DNA from 3 places in the Arthrobacter sp. 05T442 genome. Region 1 is predicted to be linked to each of the others. Evidence: riboswitches for the same ligand, from Rfam matches in the RefSeq annotation. Region 1 holds a riboswitch; each other region holds the start of a gene.
What was found. Region 1 has a riboswitch for cyclic di-AMP ahead of AC1DES_RS14615 (NlpC/P60 family protein). Riboswitches for the same ligand answer to the same signal wherever they lie in the genome.
Positions count from the first base shown of each region.

Region 2: linked by a shared signal. The riboswitch ahead of AC1DES_RS05620 (M23 family metallopeptidase) and the one ahead of AC1DES_RS14615 (NlpC/P60 family protein) in region 1 are both predicted to bind cyclic di-AMP.
Region 3: linked by a shared signal. The riboswitch ahead of AC1DES_RS03450 (aggregation-promoting factor C-terminal-like domain-containing protein) and the one ahead of AC1DES_RS14615 (NlpC/P60 family protein) in region 1 are both predicted to bind cyclic di-AMP.

Region 1 is NZ_JBFTKM010000016.1:7,690-13,323, forward strand. Features, by position in the region: gene AC1DES_RS14600 (DNA alkylation repair protein) at 1-630, shown strand, start outside; gene AC1DES_RS14605 (cation:proton antiporter) at 597-1,739, opposite strand; gene AC1DES_RS14610 (hypothetical protein) at 1,751-2,017, opposite strand; cyclic di-AMP (ydaO/yuaA leader) riboswitch at 2,207-2,400, shown strand; gene AC1DES_RS14615 (NlpC/P60 family protein) at 2,406-3,092, shown strand; gene AC1DES_RS14620 (hypothetical protein) at 3,280-3,609, shown strand; gene AC1DES_RS14625 (sensor histidine kinase) at 3,623-4,621, opposite strand; gene AC1DES_RS14630 (response regulator transcription factor) at 4,636-5,310, opposite strand; gene AC1DES_RS14635 (VTT domain-containing protein) at 5,315-5,634, opposite strand, start outside.
Region 2 is NZ_JBFTKM010000003.1:233,671-239,304, reverse strand. Features, by position in the region: gene AC1DES_RS05635 (MFS transporter) at 1-56, shown strand, start outside; gene serC (phosphoserine transaminase) at 108-1,238, opposite strand; gene AC1DES_RS05625 (iron-dependent transcriptional repressor DtxR) at 1,525-2,220, shown strand; cyclic di-AMP (ydaO/yuaA leader) riboswitch at 2,374-2,582, shown strand; gene AC1DES_RS05620 (M23 family metallopeptidase) at 2,587-3,408, shown strand; cyclic di-AMP (ydaO/yuaA leader) riboswitch at 3,547-3,716, shown strand; gene AC1DES_RS05615 (NlpC/P60 family protein) at 4,025-4,774, shown strand; gene AC1DES_RS05610 (HNH endonuclease) at 4,997-5,497, shown strand; gene mobA (molybdenum cofactor guanylyltransferase) at 5,550-5,634, shown strand, end outside.
Region 3 is NZ_JBFTKM010000002.1:72,236-77,869, forward strand. Features, by position in the region: gene AC1DES_RS03440 (response regulator transcription factor) at 1-346, shown strand, start outside; gene AC1DES_RS03445 (HAMP domain-containing sensor histidine kinase) at 350-1,915, shown strand; cyclic di-AMP (ydaO/yuaA leader) riboswitch at 2,044-2,204, shown strand; gene AC1DES_RS03450 (aggregation-promoting factor C-terminal-like domain-containing protein) at 2,203-2,937, shown strand; gene AC1DES_RS03455 (bifunctional glycosyltransferase family 2/GtrA family protein) at 3,111-4,538, shown strand; gene AC1DES_RS03460 (glycosyltransferase family 39 protein) at 4,539-5,634, shown strand, end outside.

The sequences.
Region 1 (5,634 bases):
GCCGCGGAATTCATCGATGCCGCCCTGCAGCGGGAAGGCTCGTGGAGCCGGGCCGAGGCGGCGCAAGCCCGGCTGGGAAGCGCCCTTCGGTTCTACGGCGCCTCAGTAGGGGCCGTCCGCGGGACGGTCCGCGATGCCGGCCGCCGCCATCCGGGGCTGTCGCACGATGACATCACCGCGCTGGGCTCGGAACTGTGGGCGGTGCCGGTCTTTGAGCGGCGCCTCGCCGCGGTGGTCCTGCTGCAGTCCAACGTGCGGCTGCTGACCAACGCGGACCTGACGCGGATAGAGGGCTTCGTCCGCCAGGCACGGCTGCGGGACCTCGTTGATCCGCTCGCAATCGATGTGATCGGACCCATGCTGGAAGGCCTGGACGTGGTCGGCAGGGTGCGCGCTGACGCCGTGCTGGACCGGTGGATTCTTGAGCCGGACATGTGGCTCCGTCGTGCCGCCCTGCTGTCGCCGCTGCGGGCGTTCCGTGCCGGTACGGGGGACTGGGACAGGTTTGTCCGGCGTGCCAGCCGGGTCCTGGCCGGGCCGCCGGCGACGGCCGACGAGGAGGACGTGGTCCGGGAGGCCGTCACCCTGGTGCAGGCTCAGCGGGTCGCGTCTCCGGCGTCCAACGGTTGAACGAAGGACTTGGCGGCCCGCGATCCGGCAACGGCGCTCGCGGCTATGGTGACCAGCGCGCCCAGGAGCAAGGCGGCATCCTCCCCGGGCAGCAGCACGTGGAGCTGCGTGCCGATGCTCGCTGCTGCCACGGGAACGCCCAACTGGGCCGCCGAGAGTACGCCCAGTGGCAGGGGGAGCCCAAACGCGCGCAAACCGGAGTGGAGCAACACCGTCCCGATCCCCAGGGCCAGGCCCAGGACGATCATGTCGGGGTGGCCAGCGAGCTCGCGGAGGTTCAGGGAAGACCCCAGCCACACAAAAAAGATCGGGCCCAGGAAGCCGTCGCTGACTGCGAAGAGCTGGCGTGCCAACCGCCGCGGCTCGCCGACGGCGGCCACCACGAGCCCGAAGGAGAAGCCGGCCAGCATCACCGACACGTGGCCGAAGTTGGCCACTCCGGCGAGCGTGAAGAGGAGCGCCAGCTGAATCCGCAGCTCCAAGGCAAACTTGCGGTTCTCCGAGAGCCGATGCATACGCTGGCGCGTGCCGCTTCGCTCGAGGGAACGCAGGGCAAAGAACAGCGCAATGGCACACACTCCCACCGCGAGCGCCCCCAGGGCGGCGCGGCCGGCGTTCGGCGGATCCACGGCCAACGGCAAGGCGACAATGCAGGCGATGTCAGCAATGGCCACTTGCGCTGTCAAAGCCACCACGTGCGGGCCGCCGAGGTGCAGGGAATCGACAATCGGGAGGACCAGTGCGGCGGATGAGGAGGCGAGCAGCACCACGTAGAGCGGAGCATGCCCGGTGCCGAAAGCCAGTCCCGTGCCGGTTCCGATGACCACAGCCGCGACCGCCGCCACCGCGGCCCGGCGCGAGCCCTTTCCGAGGGCCGAGCGGATGTGGGGGTCCCTCACCGGCACGTGAGTTCCGGCCACGAACATCATCAGCGCGAAGCCGATGTTCGCCAGCAGGCTGAACGTGGGGTCGTTCGAGTCGATCAGCGCGAACCCGGTCCGACCGATCACGATGCCTGCCAGCAATTCGCCAAGAACCACCGGCAGCCGCCAGCGGGCCGGTAACGCCAATAGGGGCCCTGCCAGGGCGACGACGGCGATCAGCGCCATTGACAGGAATGTCACCTTGCGCCGGACCCGGCCGGCCTCCGTTCCACCACCGCGTAGGCCTTCCCGTCCAGGAACTCCCAATCGGTGACAACCATGAACCCGAGTGCGTCGACGCGGTCGTTGAGGACGTGGACGTCGAAACCGCCGTCCCGGGGTTCCGCATCCCAGGTCGACACATGGACTTCTTTCCCTTCCAGGACCAGCAGCTCCGTGTTGACATCAAAATCTTCCTGGGGCTGATTGCTCAGCTGGCAGATGGCGACACAGTGGCTGTTCATTTCGGGCCTCCACTTCGGGATGAGCTGGTGGCATCATCCTATGTGCCTATGCGCCGCTCTCCCTATGGGCAATTCCCGCGGGTAATTCCCGCGGCAAGGGGGCGGCCGTTACCTGAATGTGACTTTCGGCGGTCATCCCCGTACCGTGGACAAGTGCCCGTTATCTCCGATACGGGCGCTCCCACAGCCGATTGCCTAACTCTGCCGCGGCCGCGGGACAACTCGCATCAACGTCCGGCAGAGACGGGGAAACCACTTTCGACCTACTGGTTCGCAGGTCTTGGGGTGAAGCCGCACAGTGCCCGGAACGCGGGCCCAGAGTGCGGCCGGGTGCCTCCCATCCGAATCCGACAGCTCACCTCGCAGGCATTGGGAGAGGCTAAAATTCATGTCTTCAATCAATACTTTCGCGCGCCAAGCCGCCGTCCTCACCGCCGCATCCGGCCTTGTCCTTGCCAGCGGGATGGCGGCTAATGCCGCCGGTGCCCCGGTGCAGCGCGACTCAGCGCCGGCGTCGTCCGTTGACGTCAAGGGCCAGGTCGGCACGCCGGTCAGCGCGGATTCCACCGTCAAAATCAGCTTCGATCGTCCTTCCGTGGCGTCCACTGCCGCTCCGGTCGTCGTTCAGCCCAAGCCTGCTGCCGCAGCCCCGGCGGCAGCACCAGTGCAGGCGCCGGCCGCCCCCAGGGCATCCGTCCAGGTCCAGGCAGCACCTGCACCAGCCCCTGCCGCGGCTCCGGCGGCAGATCCGGCGGCAGGGGGCCGCAACGCCGCCATGCTCTCCGCTGCCTACGCCCAGTTGGGCCTCACGCAGGACTGCACGGCCATGGTGGAGAAGGCCCTGGGAGCCGCGGGCAAGCCGGTCGGCGACCTCGGACCCACGCAGTTCCTCAGCCAGGGCACCGTTGTGGGCACGCCCCAGCCCGGTGACATGGTGGTGCAGTCAGGCCACGTGGGCATCTTCGCCGGCAATGGCCAGGTCATCAGCGGCGGCATGAACGGCGTCAACTCCACGATCGTCCACCCGCTGTCCTGGCTGACCGCCACCGGCCCCGTGACCTTCGTCCGCGCCTAGGCGCTGCGGCCCAACGGGCCCCGGATGCGTGTCCGAAAGACCGGCGATCCACTGCCCCGGGGCAGTGGATCGCCGGTCTTTTGGCGTTCAGCTTTCTCACAGAATCGGCGGATAAAGTCCCGACGGCAGGACTGTCCCGCCACGGATATGAGGAGGACGTTTGGGCCCGGTAAAAAGTCTTTGGGCGATGGTCCAGGGGGACCCCGTCTTCATGCGGCGGGTGAACGGGTGGCTGGCAATCCTGTGGATCCTCATGATTCCGGTCTCGCTGATGATGGGCTGGCTGGATTCCGTCGTCTACGTCTCGGCGCTGTCGCTCTGGGCCCTCGTCTCCGGCCACTGGTCGGCCTGGCAGGCCGCCCGCGTCGAAGTCGCCCAGATGGAGGACGCAAAGAAGCGCGAGAAAGAAGACCTGGTGGCCGAGGTTGTTGCGGCTCTCCTCGCCAGGACAAACGTGGAGCCGGCAGACGCACCGGCCGGGGACCTGGCGGGATCCCGGGCCGCGCCGGCGAACTGAGTGCGGCCGCCGCTCAGAGCCGGGCTGCGGGAAGGACGATCTTCATGACGGTCCCTTCGGCGCCCGTCCGGGCCACCTCCACCGTCCCGCCGGCGGCCATGGCAATCTCGCGGACCAGCGCCAGGCCGATGCCGAAGCTCCGCTGTCCCCGCGCTCCATCGGGGCTGGGCGCCCTGACAAATCTGTCGAAGATCCGGTCCTGGTCGACGCCGGTAATCCCGGCGCCCGTATCCGCCACGGTGATGACCGCGTGGTTCCGCTCCGCACCGGCGCCAATCGTGACGCACCCGCCGGGCGGGGTATGGGCCAGGGCGTTGTCCGCCAGCGCGAGCACCGCGCGCCGCAGGGCATTTTGTTCGATCCTGGCTTGCGGCCGGCCGCCGGCGGAGAAGTCCAATCGGACGTCCCTTTCGGCTGCCAGTTGCTGGAGGCTCTCCGCGACAGAAGCGGCGACGCAGGCCAGATCGATCGGTTCAGCCTGGGGATCCGGGGCAACCGCGGTTGCGGCCAGCAACAGTTCGTTGACGATTCCTGTCAGCGTTGCGGCATCCTCGCGAATCCTAACCAGGGCCCGGCCTGGTTTTGAGTCCGGTGCCGCATCGCGCTGCGCAAGCTGGATCCGGGTGTCCAGGATGGCCAGCGGCGTGCGCAGTTCATGGCTGGCATCCTGGACGAACCGGCGCTGCAGGGCCAGTGCCTCTCCCAGCGGGCGGATGGCGCTGCGGGCACTGAGCCAGCCCACAAGGCCGGCCAATGCGATGCCTGCCACCCCGGCAATGATCATCGCCTCGAGCAGATCCTTGGAATCAAGGTAGGTGTAGGTTGCCCCGGCAGCCCCGGAGTGCGGCAATTCGGGGTGGGCCAGCTGGTTCATCAGATAGAGGGCGGTGACGGCGAGGAGGCAGAGCACCATCACCGCGCAGGCGGCGCTGATGCGCAACGCCACCTTGAGCGAGGCCTTGCGCAAGGTGGACTGGTCCGGGGCGCCGCCCGGCAGTGCTTCCTTAGTCATTCGCTTCGCTTCCCTTACTCATGGGCGTCGCCAATCTGGTAGCCAACGCCATGGACAGTGCGGATAACGGTCCTGGAGATTTTCCGGCGGAGGTGGTGGACGTAGGTGTCGATCACGCCGGGCTGGTCCGTGGGGTGGAAGAAGCCGGCGAGCAGCTCGTCCCGGGTGAAGACCCGGCCCGGTTCCGCGGCGAGTGCCGCGAGCACTTCGGCCTCCTTCGCCGTGAGGGAGACCAGGCTTCCGTAAACGGACCGGACCGAGCGGGATGCCGGATCGAGCTCCCAGTCGCCGATGCTCACGGGCCCGACGGACGGGCTGTAGGTGCGCGTCAGTGCGCGAAGGCGTGCAGCCAGTTCACCGGCGTCGAACGGTTTGGTCACGTAGTCATTGGCGCCCGCATCCAGGCCCCGGACCTTCTCGTCGGGATCGCCCAGCGCCGTCAGAATCAGGACCGGCGTGGCGATGCCCTTGGACCTTAGGGCCGCGATCAGGCTGATTCCATCCATCCCGGGCAGTCCGCGGTCGATCACCATCACGTCCCACGGCTCCGTCAGCGCCAGATGCAGGCCGTCCCGGCCGTTGGCGACCAGCCGGATCCGGTAGTCAGTCTCCAGCAGCTCGGCGATGAGCGGGCCCAGGACGGCGTCGTCCTCGACGAGGAGCAGGGACGGCAGGCCGGCGATTGTCATGCGCCTATTCTTCCGTGGCCATTTCCCCGGCCCGCACGCCTTCGGCCGTGTCGTGCGCGGTTCCATCGGCACTATCCGGAGTGGTTCCAGCGGTGGCGCGGCGGTTGCTGCGGCGGCGCCTGAGGAGCTGGATGGCCCAGGGCAGGACAGAGACAAGGACCATGGCCACGGCGATGACGTCAATGTTTTTGGCGATGATCTCGTAGTGTCCCAGCCAGGTGCCCAGCAGGATCACGGACACGGCCCACGCCAGGGCGCCGACAATATTCCAGAGTGTGAAAGCTTTGTACCCGTAGCGGCCGATGCCGGCGGTCAGGGGCGCAA
Region 2 (5,634 bases), on a different contig from region 1:
CAAACGCGAGCGGCGCCGCCCGGGAAACAAACCCGGACGACGCCGTCGAACACTGAACCCTGCGCGGCCGGCGGCGTTCCCCGCCCTGGGCTCGCCGCGGTGTGGCGCTATTTCTTGAGCTCGCCCACGACGAAGTCGATGCACTCCAGCAGCGCCGAAACATCGTCCGGCTCGATCGCCACGAAGGTTGCGATCCGCAACTGGTTGCGGCCCAGCTTGCGGTACGGCTCCGTGTCCACGACGCCGTTGGCGCGGAGCACCTTGGCGATGGCGGCGGCGTCGACCGATTCGTCGAAATCGATCGTGGCGATAACATTCGAGCGGTCCTCAGCCCGGGCCACGAACGGCGTGGCGTAGTCGGAGGCCTCGGCCCAGCGGTAGATCCGCCCGGCGGAGTCCGCGGTCCGGGCCGCGGCAAAGTCCAGCCCGCCATTGGCGTTGAGCCACCGCACCTGGGCATCCAGGGTGACCAGCGTGGCCAGTGCCGGCGTGTTGTACGTCTGGTTCAGCCGCGAATTGTCGATGGCCGTCTGGAGGTCCAGGAAATCGGGAATCCAGCGGTCGCTGGCCTTGATCCGGGCTGCCCGTTCCAGGGCCGCCGGGGAAAACAGACCCAGCCACAGGCCGCCGTCGGACGCGAAGTTCTTTTGCGGGGCAAAGTAGTACACGTCCGCTTCGGCCACGTCCACGTCCAGGCCACCCGCCGCCGATGTCGCGTCCACGAGCACGAGGGAACCCCGGTCGGCGCCGGCCACGCGCTTGACCGGAGCGGCAACGCCGGTCGAAGTTTCGTTCTGCGGCCACGCATAAACGTCGACGCCGGACTCTGCCTGGGCGGACGGGCGGGTGCCGGGCTCGGACTTGATGATGGACGACTCCGCGAGGAAGGGCGCCTTGTTGGTGGCGGCAGCGAACTTCGAGCCGAATTCTCCAAAGGACAAGTGCTGTGCCTTGTTCTCGACCAGGCCGAAGCTGGCGATATCCCAGAACGCCGTGGAGCCGCCGACACCGAGGATGACCTCGTAGCCCTCCGGAGCGCGGAAGAATTCACCGAGCCCCGTCCGGACCGAGCCGACAAGGTTCTTGACGGGCGCCTGGCGGTGGGAAGTTCCCAGCAGTGTCGCCGACGCCGCTGCCAAGGCCTCCATCTGTTCCGGACGGACCTTGGACGGGCCGGCGCCGAACCGTCCGTCCTTGGGGAGGAGGTTTGCGGGGATCGTGATGCTGGTGTCGCTCACAGGGGCTCCAATTTTCGGCTGATGCTTAGCGTGGCTTGGGAGATGGTCCGGCAGGGGTGGCTGCAACGAAGACTCCGTTTCATTCTGCCTGACTGCCCCGGTGGACGCGGAAAAAGGCCGTCACAGTCCGGTCATTGAGACGACCGCGCGTACGCCCGAAGATTATCCGGAGTAATTCAAAATAGGCTAAGCTGTGCTGCGAACGTACGGCGGATCCCGCCAGGGCGCAACCTGCGCGCGGTACGGTGGGAATGATGCAAGGACGGCGCTCGAGGAGCTGAGCTGAATGACGGATCTGATTGATACGACGGAGATGTATCTTCGGACCATTCTGGAACTTGAAGAAGAAAACATCGTCGCCCTCCGCGCCCGCATTGCCGAAAGACTGCGTCACTCCGGCCCCACTGTGTCCCAGACCATTGGCCGGATGGAGCGTGACGGCCTCGTGATTGTTTCGGGCGACCGCCACCTTGAGCTGACGGAAACCGGCCGGAAACGCGCCGTCGGAGTCATGCGGAAGCACCGCCTGGCCGAACGCCTGCTCGCTGACGTGATCGGCCTCGACTGGGCGTACGTCCACGAGGAAGCCTGCCGCTGGGAACACGTGATGAGCGAACGCGTGGAGCGCAGGATCTTCGAGATGCTCGACCACCCGACCGTTTCGCCGTACGGGAACCCGATTCCCGGGCTCGCGGACCTCGGCGGCACCCCGTCCAGCGAGTTCGCCGCGGACGTGGTGAACCTGCTGGACGCCATGGCCGGTTACGGCGCTGATTCGAGGATCATCGTCAGCCGCCTGGCGGAGCCGATCCAGGTGGAACCGGAGTTGCTCGTCCAGTTGGACGAGGGCGGAATCCGCCCCGGGGCGCGCCTCTCGCTGGAGCGGGTGGGCGAGTACATCTCGGTCCGGGTTCCGGATATCGAAGGCGCCCTCGAACTGCCGCCCGAAGTCGCGGCGCATGTGTTTGTAACGGTCGGCTGACCTGCGCTGACGCCTGGGTGGTGGGGCGACCTATGAGTTGTGCACAAGGGTGATTACGGATTTATTACCGGGCGGCTTAATCACCTATAGTTAGTCTCCAGTACCGATACCAAAGCGTTACCTGATCCGAAGCCGAGCCCTGCCAGCGGATCAGTCGCAGAATCGCCTTCTGGCAGGGGCGGGGGAACCACTTGCGGCCGCCTTCAGAGCGGCCTTGGGGTGAAGTCCGTCAGCGGCAAGCGCACTCCACAGTGGGATTCCAACGTGCCTCTGTGTCTGGAAGCTTGCCACGGCGGACCGGGTCTTTGATCTCTCTGACCCGAATCCGACAGCTAACTCCGCAGGCCATCCAGAGAGGAACCGTCCTTGACCACCCAGACCGCCAAAGGTCGCCGTCGCGCCGCCGGTCCTGCTCCGGTACCGCGTCAGGCTCTCGCGCCGTTGGCCGACCGCCCGCGTGACGCGCACCGCGTCGAACGCCGGGGCCGCCGCAGTCCGTTCCGCCAGATTACGGACTTTGCCGCTGCCAGCGGCGTCGGGCAGAAGGCCGGAATGGCGTTGGCTGCCACAGGCCTGGTCCTCACGGTCACCGTCCCGGTCACCAGCCCGGTCATGGCCACGGACGGCGGGCCTTCCGGATCCGTTTCCGCCGCGTCGCAGCCGGATGTAACTGCCGCAGCGGGCGCCAAGGTCGACTTCAGCCGCACGGCCGTCACCACCAAGGGTGACCCGGACGGGAAGCTCAAGCAGCTGCTGAGCGCGCAGTCCGTCGGCAGTATCACCCGTGCGGCGTCGGCCGGCACCCTCGGTGCGCCGCTGGATGTGATGATCGCTTCCTCGCCCTTCGGCTACCGTGTCAGCCCGATCACCGGCGGTGCCGGTGAGTTCCACCGCGGCCAGGACTATGCCGCGCAGTGCGGAACAGCCGTCCACGCGGCAGCCAGCGGCACGGTGACCTTTTCGGGATGGCACCCCTATGGCGGGGGCAACCGCATCGTGATCGACCACGGCAACGGCCTGGAGACCACCTACAACCACCTGTCCTCTTCCTCGGTCCACGTCGGCCAGAAGGTCTCGCGCGGCGACCTCATCGCGATGAGCGGCACCACGGGCGCGTCGACCGGCTGCCACCTCCACTTCGAGGTGATGGTCAACGGCGATGTTGTTGACCCCCTCGGCTGGCTCTGAGCCAAGATGATGGGTCACTCTCGCATTCTTGTGACACGCCGTGATCTGAATGTGACATTGAATCCCAACTGCTGTACCGTATGAGGTACGCCAACTTTTCCGAAGTTGGCGCTCTTGAGTGGATTGCCTAGCTCTGCCACCGCTCAAGGTCCGTTCGCATTACATCGTCTGGCAGGGGCGGGGGAACCAATTTTGGTCTTCGCAAGAAGGCCTTGGGGTTAAGTCGCAAAGCTTCCAAGGAAGCGGAGCGGCCGGGTGACTCCCATCCGAATCCGACAGCTCACCTCGCAGGCATTGGGAGAGGCTACTTTCGTGTCTTCACGCCACAATGCTGCGCGTCACCGCGCGTGCGCGGCTCTAGCGAGCCCGCTGGAATCCAAGTCCCGTGCTGCCCTTGCCGGCGCCCGGATTGGATCCGACTCCACACGCTTCATTGCTGCCGAGTCCGGACTGCAGGCCAAGCACCTGCACGCAGTTCCCGCTTTTGGCGCGTCTTCGCAGTACACCCTTCGCTAACTAACCCATTCGGGGCGATCCGGCGTACCCCCAAGATGCCGGAGCGTCCTCAGTCCGCGCCTAAAACGCGCGGTCCAAGGATCACGAAAGAGAGAACTGAATGACTACTCGTGCAATCGCACGGCACCGCGCCGAGGTCACCAAGACCAACTCGCTGGCTGTCATTGCCAAGGCTGTCGGCGACAACGCCGGCGGCATGGGCCGCCAGGCTGCAGTCATCGCTGCAGCATCCGGCCTGGTCCTGACCAGCGGTATCGCGGCCAACGCTGCTGAGACCAACGTTCAGCGCGAATCCACCTCCGCTTCCGCCCTCGAAGTCCAGTCAGCTTCCCCGGCAACTATTTCGGCTGCTTCGACCATCGCGATCTCCTACGAGAAGCCGACTGTGTCCACGTCGCCCGCCCCCGTGGTCGAGGCCCCTAAGCCCGTTGTGAAGGTCCAGGATGCCACCGCGGCAAAGACTGCGGGCACCCAGGCCGGCGCCACTGCATCCGTCGGCGCACCGGCAGCCATCGGCAGCGGCTTCGGCGCAACCATCGCCGCCGCCGCCTACGCCCAGATCGGTGTGTCGCAGGACTGCACCGCGCTGGCCACGAACGCTTTGGCCGCAGCCGGCATCCACTACCACGGCTGGCCGGCAGGTTACCTGTCCCTGGGCCGCACCGTGAGCGCCGCCGAGGCTCAGCCGGGCGACCTCGCTTACTACCAGAACGGTGGCGTGGGCATGGCTCACATCGCTGTTTACGTCGGCAACGGCATGGCCGTCCACGGCGGCTGGAACGGCGGCACCACCGCCCTCTACAGCGTCAACATCGGCTCCGGCCCGGTCTTCATCCGCGTCGGCGGCTAGGTCAATAGCTCCATCGTTTGAAGGACCCCTGCCCTTGCGGCGGGGGTCCTTTGCGTTTCCCCGGCATGAACCAGTCCGGTACTACGGACCCGCGGGCGAGAAAAAAATTCGGTGATACGGCACTTGGGTGTTTACTCTTGTCTTGTCGATCCATAGCCCGACCATGCAGAGGGCAGCCGGCCCTCGTGCCCCTGGCGGGTGCGGCCGTGAAGAGGTATGCGGATGCGCACTCTCGTTCTGAATGCTGGATATGAACCGCTCGCGGTAGTGACCTTCCGCCGGGCTCTTGTCCTCGTGCTCACCGGAAAGGCCAGCGTGGTGGCCGAGGGCGACGATCCCGTCGTCGGGCCGCAGGACATCCTGGGCCGCCCGTCCGTGATCCTCCTGAACCGCTACATCAGGCCCCGCTACAACACCCTGACCGCGGTCAGCCGCCGGGGGGTGCTGCGCCGGGACAGCCACCGGTGCGCGTACTGCGGCAAGGCGGCCCATACGATCGATCACGTCCAGCCCAAGTCCCGGGGCGGGGCCGATTCCTGGGAGAACCTCGTCGCTGCCTGCCTCCGGTGCAACAACGCCAAAGGTGACCACACCCCGGCCGAAATGGGCTGGAAGCTCGGCTTCGTCCCAGCCCCGCCCAGGGGCACCATCTGGCAGATCAAAGAGCTCGAGAAGCCGACGCCGGCCTGGGATCCGTTCCTGCTGCCCGAATCCGCCGCCTGACTTCCTCCGCGGTCCGGCCGCGCCGGCTGCCGCGCCGCGCTAGGCTGAAGCCGTGGAGTTCGATGCTGTCATTCTCGCCGGCGGGCGGTCCGCCAGGCTCGGCGGCGTGCCCAAATCCGGGCTGGAGTACGGGGGCG
Region 3 (5,634 bases), on a different contig from region 1:
CCTGCACCGGCTGGTCCAGCGGTCCGGGGTGGCCGCCATGGACACCGCGGAACTCGTGGTGGGAGACCTGGTGCTCAACGTCGACACCCGGGAAGTCACCCGGGCGGGCCAGGAGCTGCATCTGACCGCCACGCAGTTCGAGCTCCTGCGCTACCTCATGGAGAACCCCAAGCGCGTGATCAGCAAAGCCCAGATCCTGGACCGCGTCTGGGACTACGACTTCGGCGGACAGGCCAACATCGTTGAACTGTATATCTCCTACCTCCGCAAGAAGGTCGACGCCAACCACCCCCCGATGATCCACACCGTGCGCGGCGCCGGCTATGTGCTGAAGCCGTCGGAGTGATCTGTGCCCACACTCTCCGGTGAGATCCGTGCCCCCGGGCGCGACTGGCGCGACCCGTCCACCTGGCACCTGCGCACCCGTCTGGTCCTCGTCGCCATGGCCCTGCTCGTCTCCATCTGCGGCGCCGTCGGCCTGTTCAGCTACGCCTCCATGGATTTGTTCCTCACCCGGCAACTCGACACGCAGCTCGATGAGGCGTCCCACCGTTCCAGCGAGTTCGGCCGGCCCTCGCCCGGCGGTTCCGGCGGACGCCCGGATCCCCTCGAGGCACGGGGGCAGGGCGTCGGCACGCTGAACGCCCGGATCCTGGGCGGCGCCGTCAGCAGCGCCGGCTTCCTCGCCCAGGATGCCAGCCGGAGGAGCCTCTCCCCCGACGACGACCACGTGCTCCTGGCACTCACGCCGAACGGCATCCCCGTGGACCGCACCCTGTCCGCCGGCGCCTACCGGCTCACCGCCGTGCAGGCACCGTATGGCGACGTGATCGTCACCGGGCTCCCGCTGGCCGAAAAACAGAACACGCTGGCGTCGCTGGTCTGGACCATGGTGGTGGTGTCCGCGGGCGGCCTGGTGCTGATCGGCCTCGCCGGAACAGCCCTGATCCGGCGCAACATGAAGCCGCTCGAACAGCTGTCCGAGGTGGCCACCAAGGTCTCGCGCCTCCCGCTCGACGCCGGCGAAGTGGCACTGGCGGTGCGGGTCCCGGCGTCGGCCGCCCATCCGGGCACGGAAGTGGGCGCCGTGGGCTACGCACTGAACCAGATGCTCGACAACGTCTCCAACGCGCTCGAGGCACGGCAGGAAAGCGAGATGAAGGTGCGCCAGTTCGTGGCCGACGCCTCACACGAACTACGCACTCCGCTCACCGCCATCCGCGGGTACACCGAGCTCATGAGGATGACCGAGCACTTCACCCCCGACGGCGAGAAGTCGCTCGCCCGCGTGCAGAGCCAGTCCGAACGCATGACCACCCTGGTGGAGGACCTTTTGCTGCTGGCGCGCCTGGACGAGGGCCAGCCGCTCAAGCTCAGCGACGTCGACCTCACCCAGCTGGCCATCGAGACGGTCAGCGACGAGAAGGTGATGGCCCCGGACCGTGTCTGGCACCTGGAACTCCCGGAGGAGCCCGTGGTGGTGCGCGGTGATGCGACCCAGCTCCACCAGGTGCTCGCCAACCTCCTGTCCAATGCTCGCAAGCACACCGGCCCGGGGACCACCGTGGTCACCGGCGTGATGCGTTCGGCAGACGGCAGTGCCGTAGTCACCGTGACGGACAACGGCAGCGGGATCGCCCCCGAATTCATCGGCCGGGTCTTCGCCCGCTTCGCACGCGCAGATGCCGCGCGGAAAAACCCGGCGGCCGGGACCGCGGAGACCCAAGCTGCGTCCGGCACCGGAGCTCCTCCCGCGACGGCGGCACCCACCTCCGAAGGGACTTCCGGGCTGGGGCTGTCCATTGTGCAGTCGATCGTGGAGGCCCACGGAGGAACGGTCGAAGTCACGTCCCGGCCGGGCCGGACAGAGTTCGCCGTGCGCCTTCCCGCAGCCCCCACGCCGGGGCTCGCGTAGCAAGCCGACGCACCGCCGAAGCGGTTCCTGTTATCGAAATGTGACTTAAGCTCGCGAATGCTGTAGCGTTTTTGGGGTGCGGCTGCCATTGGTGCCGCATATCCGGACGGACGCTAAACTCTGCCGCTTCCCGGATTCCGCTGGACCAGGCAGAGGCGGGGGACCCAGAGTTCCCGGGCATTCTGCACACTTGCGCCCTTGGGGTGAAGCCGACACGTGATCTTCCGTGCGGCCGGATGACCTTATCCGAACCCGACAGCTAACTCCGCCGGCGTTGAGAGGCGATCATGACTGAATTCAAGGTACAAACGCGCCCTGAGGGCGTCTCGCGAAAACCCCTTTCCACCAGGTCGCGCCACCGCGCCGAGCCGGCCAAGCCCGCTTCACCCCTGTTCCGGTTCGCCTCAAACATCGGGTCCACCGGCCGCCGGGCCGCCGTTGTCACTGCGGCCTGCGCGGTGCTGATCGGCGTCGGCGCCGCCGGACAGGCCGCCGACATCCCAGGACCGAACGCCGGCGCGGCAAGCGCCGAGGCATCCACCAGCGCTGACCCGCTGACGCACCTGAACTTCGACAGGGTCCGGGTCGGGGCCCAGGCTGCGCCGACCGCCGGAAACGTCGCGCCCCAGGCGGCAGAAGTGAAGCCGGTCGAGACACCGGCACCCGCGGCCCCGGCGGCCCCTGCGCCGGCCCCGGCTCCCCCGGTAGCCGTCGACGACCCGGCCGGCGCGCAGGCCTACGCTGCGGCCCAGCTCGGCACCTACGGCTGGGCCCCGAGCGAGATGCAGTGCCTGATGAAGCTCTGGACCCGGGAGTCCGACTGGAAGACGACCGCCACCAACGCTAGCAGCGGCGCCTACGGCGTGGTCCAGTCGCTGCCGGCCGAGAAGATGGCGAGCGCCGGCGCAGACTACATGACCAACTACCGGACCCAGATCAACTGGGGCCTGAACTACGTCAAGCAGCGTTACGGCTCCCCGTGCGGTGCACTAAACTTCCACTACGCCAACAGCTGGTACTAAGGCCGGAAGAGGCAACGCCCGCCCCTCACAGCAGACCCCGGATCCGAGGATCCGGGGTCTGCTGCTTTTTTTGCCTGCTTCTTGGGACTGCCGGCTTTTCCTTGGCGGACTTCCACAGGCACCGCACAGCTTTGGCCTAAACCCCTCATATGGGACGCCGTCACTGTTGAACCATGACGTTCACAGACCAGGCCCCAGGACCCCTGCCGCATCCGACGGCGATGCCGGCCGGACAGGCCGCTCCGGCCAGGCTTTCCCTGGCCGGAGCACCCGACACGAGTGCCGCCCCCGGACGCGCAGCTCAAGCAGGCTGCCGGCGCTCCCCCGTCGACACCCGGACCGCTGGACCGGTCCTGGATGTGACCATCCCGGTCTTCAATGAAGAACGGGACCTGGAAGAGTGCCTGCGCCGGCTGCACGCCTATCTGCTTGGTTCCTTCCCGCACACGTTCCGGATCACGGTGGCGGACAACGCGAGCACCGACGGAACGCTGAAGACGGCAGAACGCGTCGCCCGCGAACTCCGTGAGGTCCGTGTGGTCCACATGGCCGAAAAGGGCCGCGGAAATGCACTGCGCAACGTGTGGCTCGCCTCGCCGTCACCGGTCCTGGCCTACATGGACGTTGACCTGTCCACCGATCTGGCGGCCCTGGGTCCCCTGCTGGCGCCGCTGATTTCCGGCCACTCGGACCTGGCCATCGGGACCCGCCTGACCCGCAATTCCCGCGTCGTCCGCGGGCCCAAGCGGGAATTCATCTCCCGCAGCTACAACTTCCTGTTGCACTCCTTCCTGGGCGCCCACTTCAGCGACGCACAGTGCGGGTTCAAAGCCATCCGGGCGGACGTGGGCAGGCAGCTCCTCCCGCACACCCTGGACAAGGCGTGGTTCTTCGACACGGAACTGCTGGTGCTGGCCGAAAAGTGCGGGCTGCGCGTCCACGAAGTCCCCGTGGACTGGACCGACGATCCCCAGTCCAGCGTCGACATCGTCCAGACCGCCCTGGCCGACCTGCGCGGCATGGCGCGGTTAAGTCGGGACCTCGTCTCGGGCCGCATCCCCGTCCCGGAACTGCGCGCCGCCCTCGCCCGCGGCCCTCTCCCCGCAGCCTCCCGCGCCCACGAGCAAAGCCCCGGCGGAAGCCTGTTCGGCCAGCTCGTCCGCTTCGGCAGCATCGGGGTTGCATCAACCCTCGCCTACCTGGCAATCTTCCTGTTCTGCCGCGGCCTCATGGACCCGCAGCTCGCCAATTTCCTCGCGCTGCTCACCACCGCCGTGGCCAACACCGCCGCCAACCGGCGCTTCACGTTCGGCATCCAGGGCCCCAGCCAGGTTGCCCGCCACCACTTCGAGGGCCTGCTGGTGTTCGGCATCGGCTTGGCGCTGACCTCCGGGACCCTCGCCGTCGTGCACGGCGCCTCCTCCGGGCAGCCCGACCGCTGGCTTGAGATCATCACGCTCACGGCGGCGAACCTGGCCGCCACCGCCGTGAAGTTCCTGCTGTTCCGGCTGGTGGTCTTCCGCAACCGGGCCCCTACGACGGCCCTCCCGACGTCCGGGACCACTGACACTTCCCGCCCCCGCACAGAAACGGCCAAGTAGATGACAGCCACCATCAGCCCCAGCGCCGCGCCCCTAGTCTCCACCCCGGACGCGCCGCCGGCAGCACCACGGAACCGCCAAGACCACTTGCTGTTCGGGAACCAGCTGCGCTGGGTGCGGCCCTCGGCCGCCGTGCTGCTGGTCCTCACGGCCGTGCTCTACCTCTGGAACCTGCAGGCCACCGGCTACGCCAATTCCTTCTACGCCGCGGCCATCCAGGCCGGCACCAAGGACTGGACGGCCCTGCTGTTCGGCTCCCTCGACGCAGGCAACGCGATCACCGTCGACAAGCCGCCGGCCGCCCTGTGGATCCCTGCCCTGGCCGGACGGATCTTCGGCTTCTCCCCACTGAGCATGCTCATTCCGCAGGCACTCATGGGCGTGGCCGCCGTCGGGCTGCTGTACCTGACCGTCAAGCGGGTGTCCGGGCCGGCCGCCGGCCTGCTGGCCGGGGGCGCCCTGGCGCTGACGCCGGTGGCGGCGCTCATGTTCCGCTTCAACAACCCGGACGCCATGCTGACCCTGTGCCTGGTACTGGCCGCCTACCTGACCACGCGGGCCATCGAAAAGGCCGGCTGGGCCTGGCTCGCCGCCGCCGGCGCCGTGATCGGGCTGGCCTTCCTGAGCAAGATGCTGCAGGGCTTCCTGATCGTGCCCGGCCTCGCTCTTGCCTACCTGTGGGCGGCCCCCACCAACCTGGGCCGGCGGCTGCTGCACCTGCTGGGCGCAGCCGCCGGGATCACCGTGGTGGCCGGGAGCTACGTTGCCCTGTTCCAACTGACCCCTGCGTCGGCCCGGCCGTACATGGCCGGGTCCGAGGACAACAGCTTCCTGGAGCTCACGTTCGGCTACAACGGACTGGGCCGGATCACCGGCTCCGGCGGCGGGATGCCGGGCGGCGGCGGGATGCCCGGCGGCAACGTCGGTTTCGGCGGAACGGCCGGGATCACCCGGATGTTTGGCGCCAGCTTCGGCGGGGAGGTCTCCTGGCTGCTGCCGGCGGCCCTGGTCCTGCTCGTCGCCGGGTTGTGGTTCACCCGCCGGGAAGATCGGACTTCGAAGACCCGCGCGGCGCTTCTGCTGTGGGGTGGCTGGC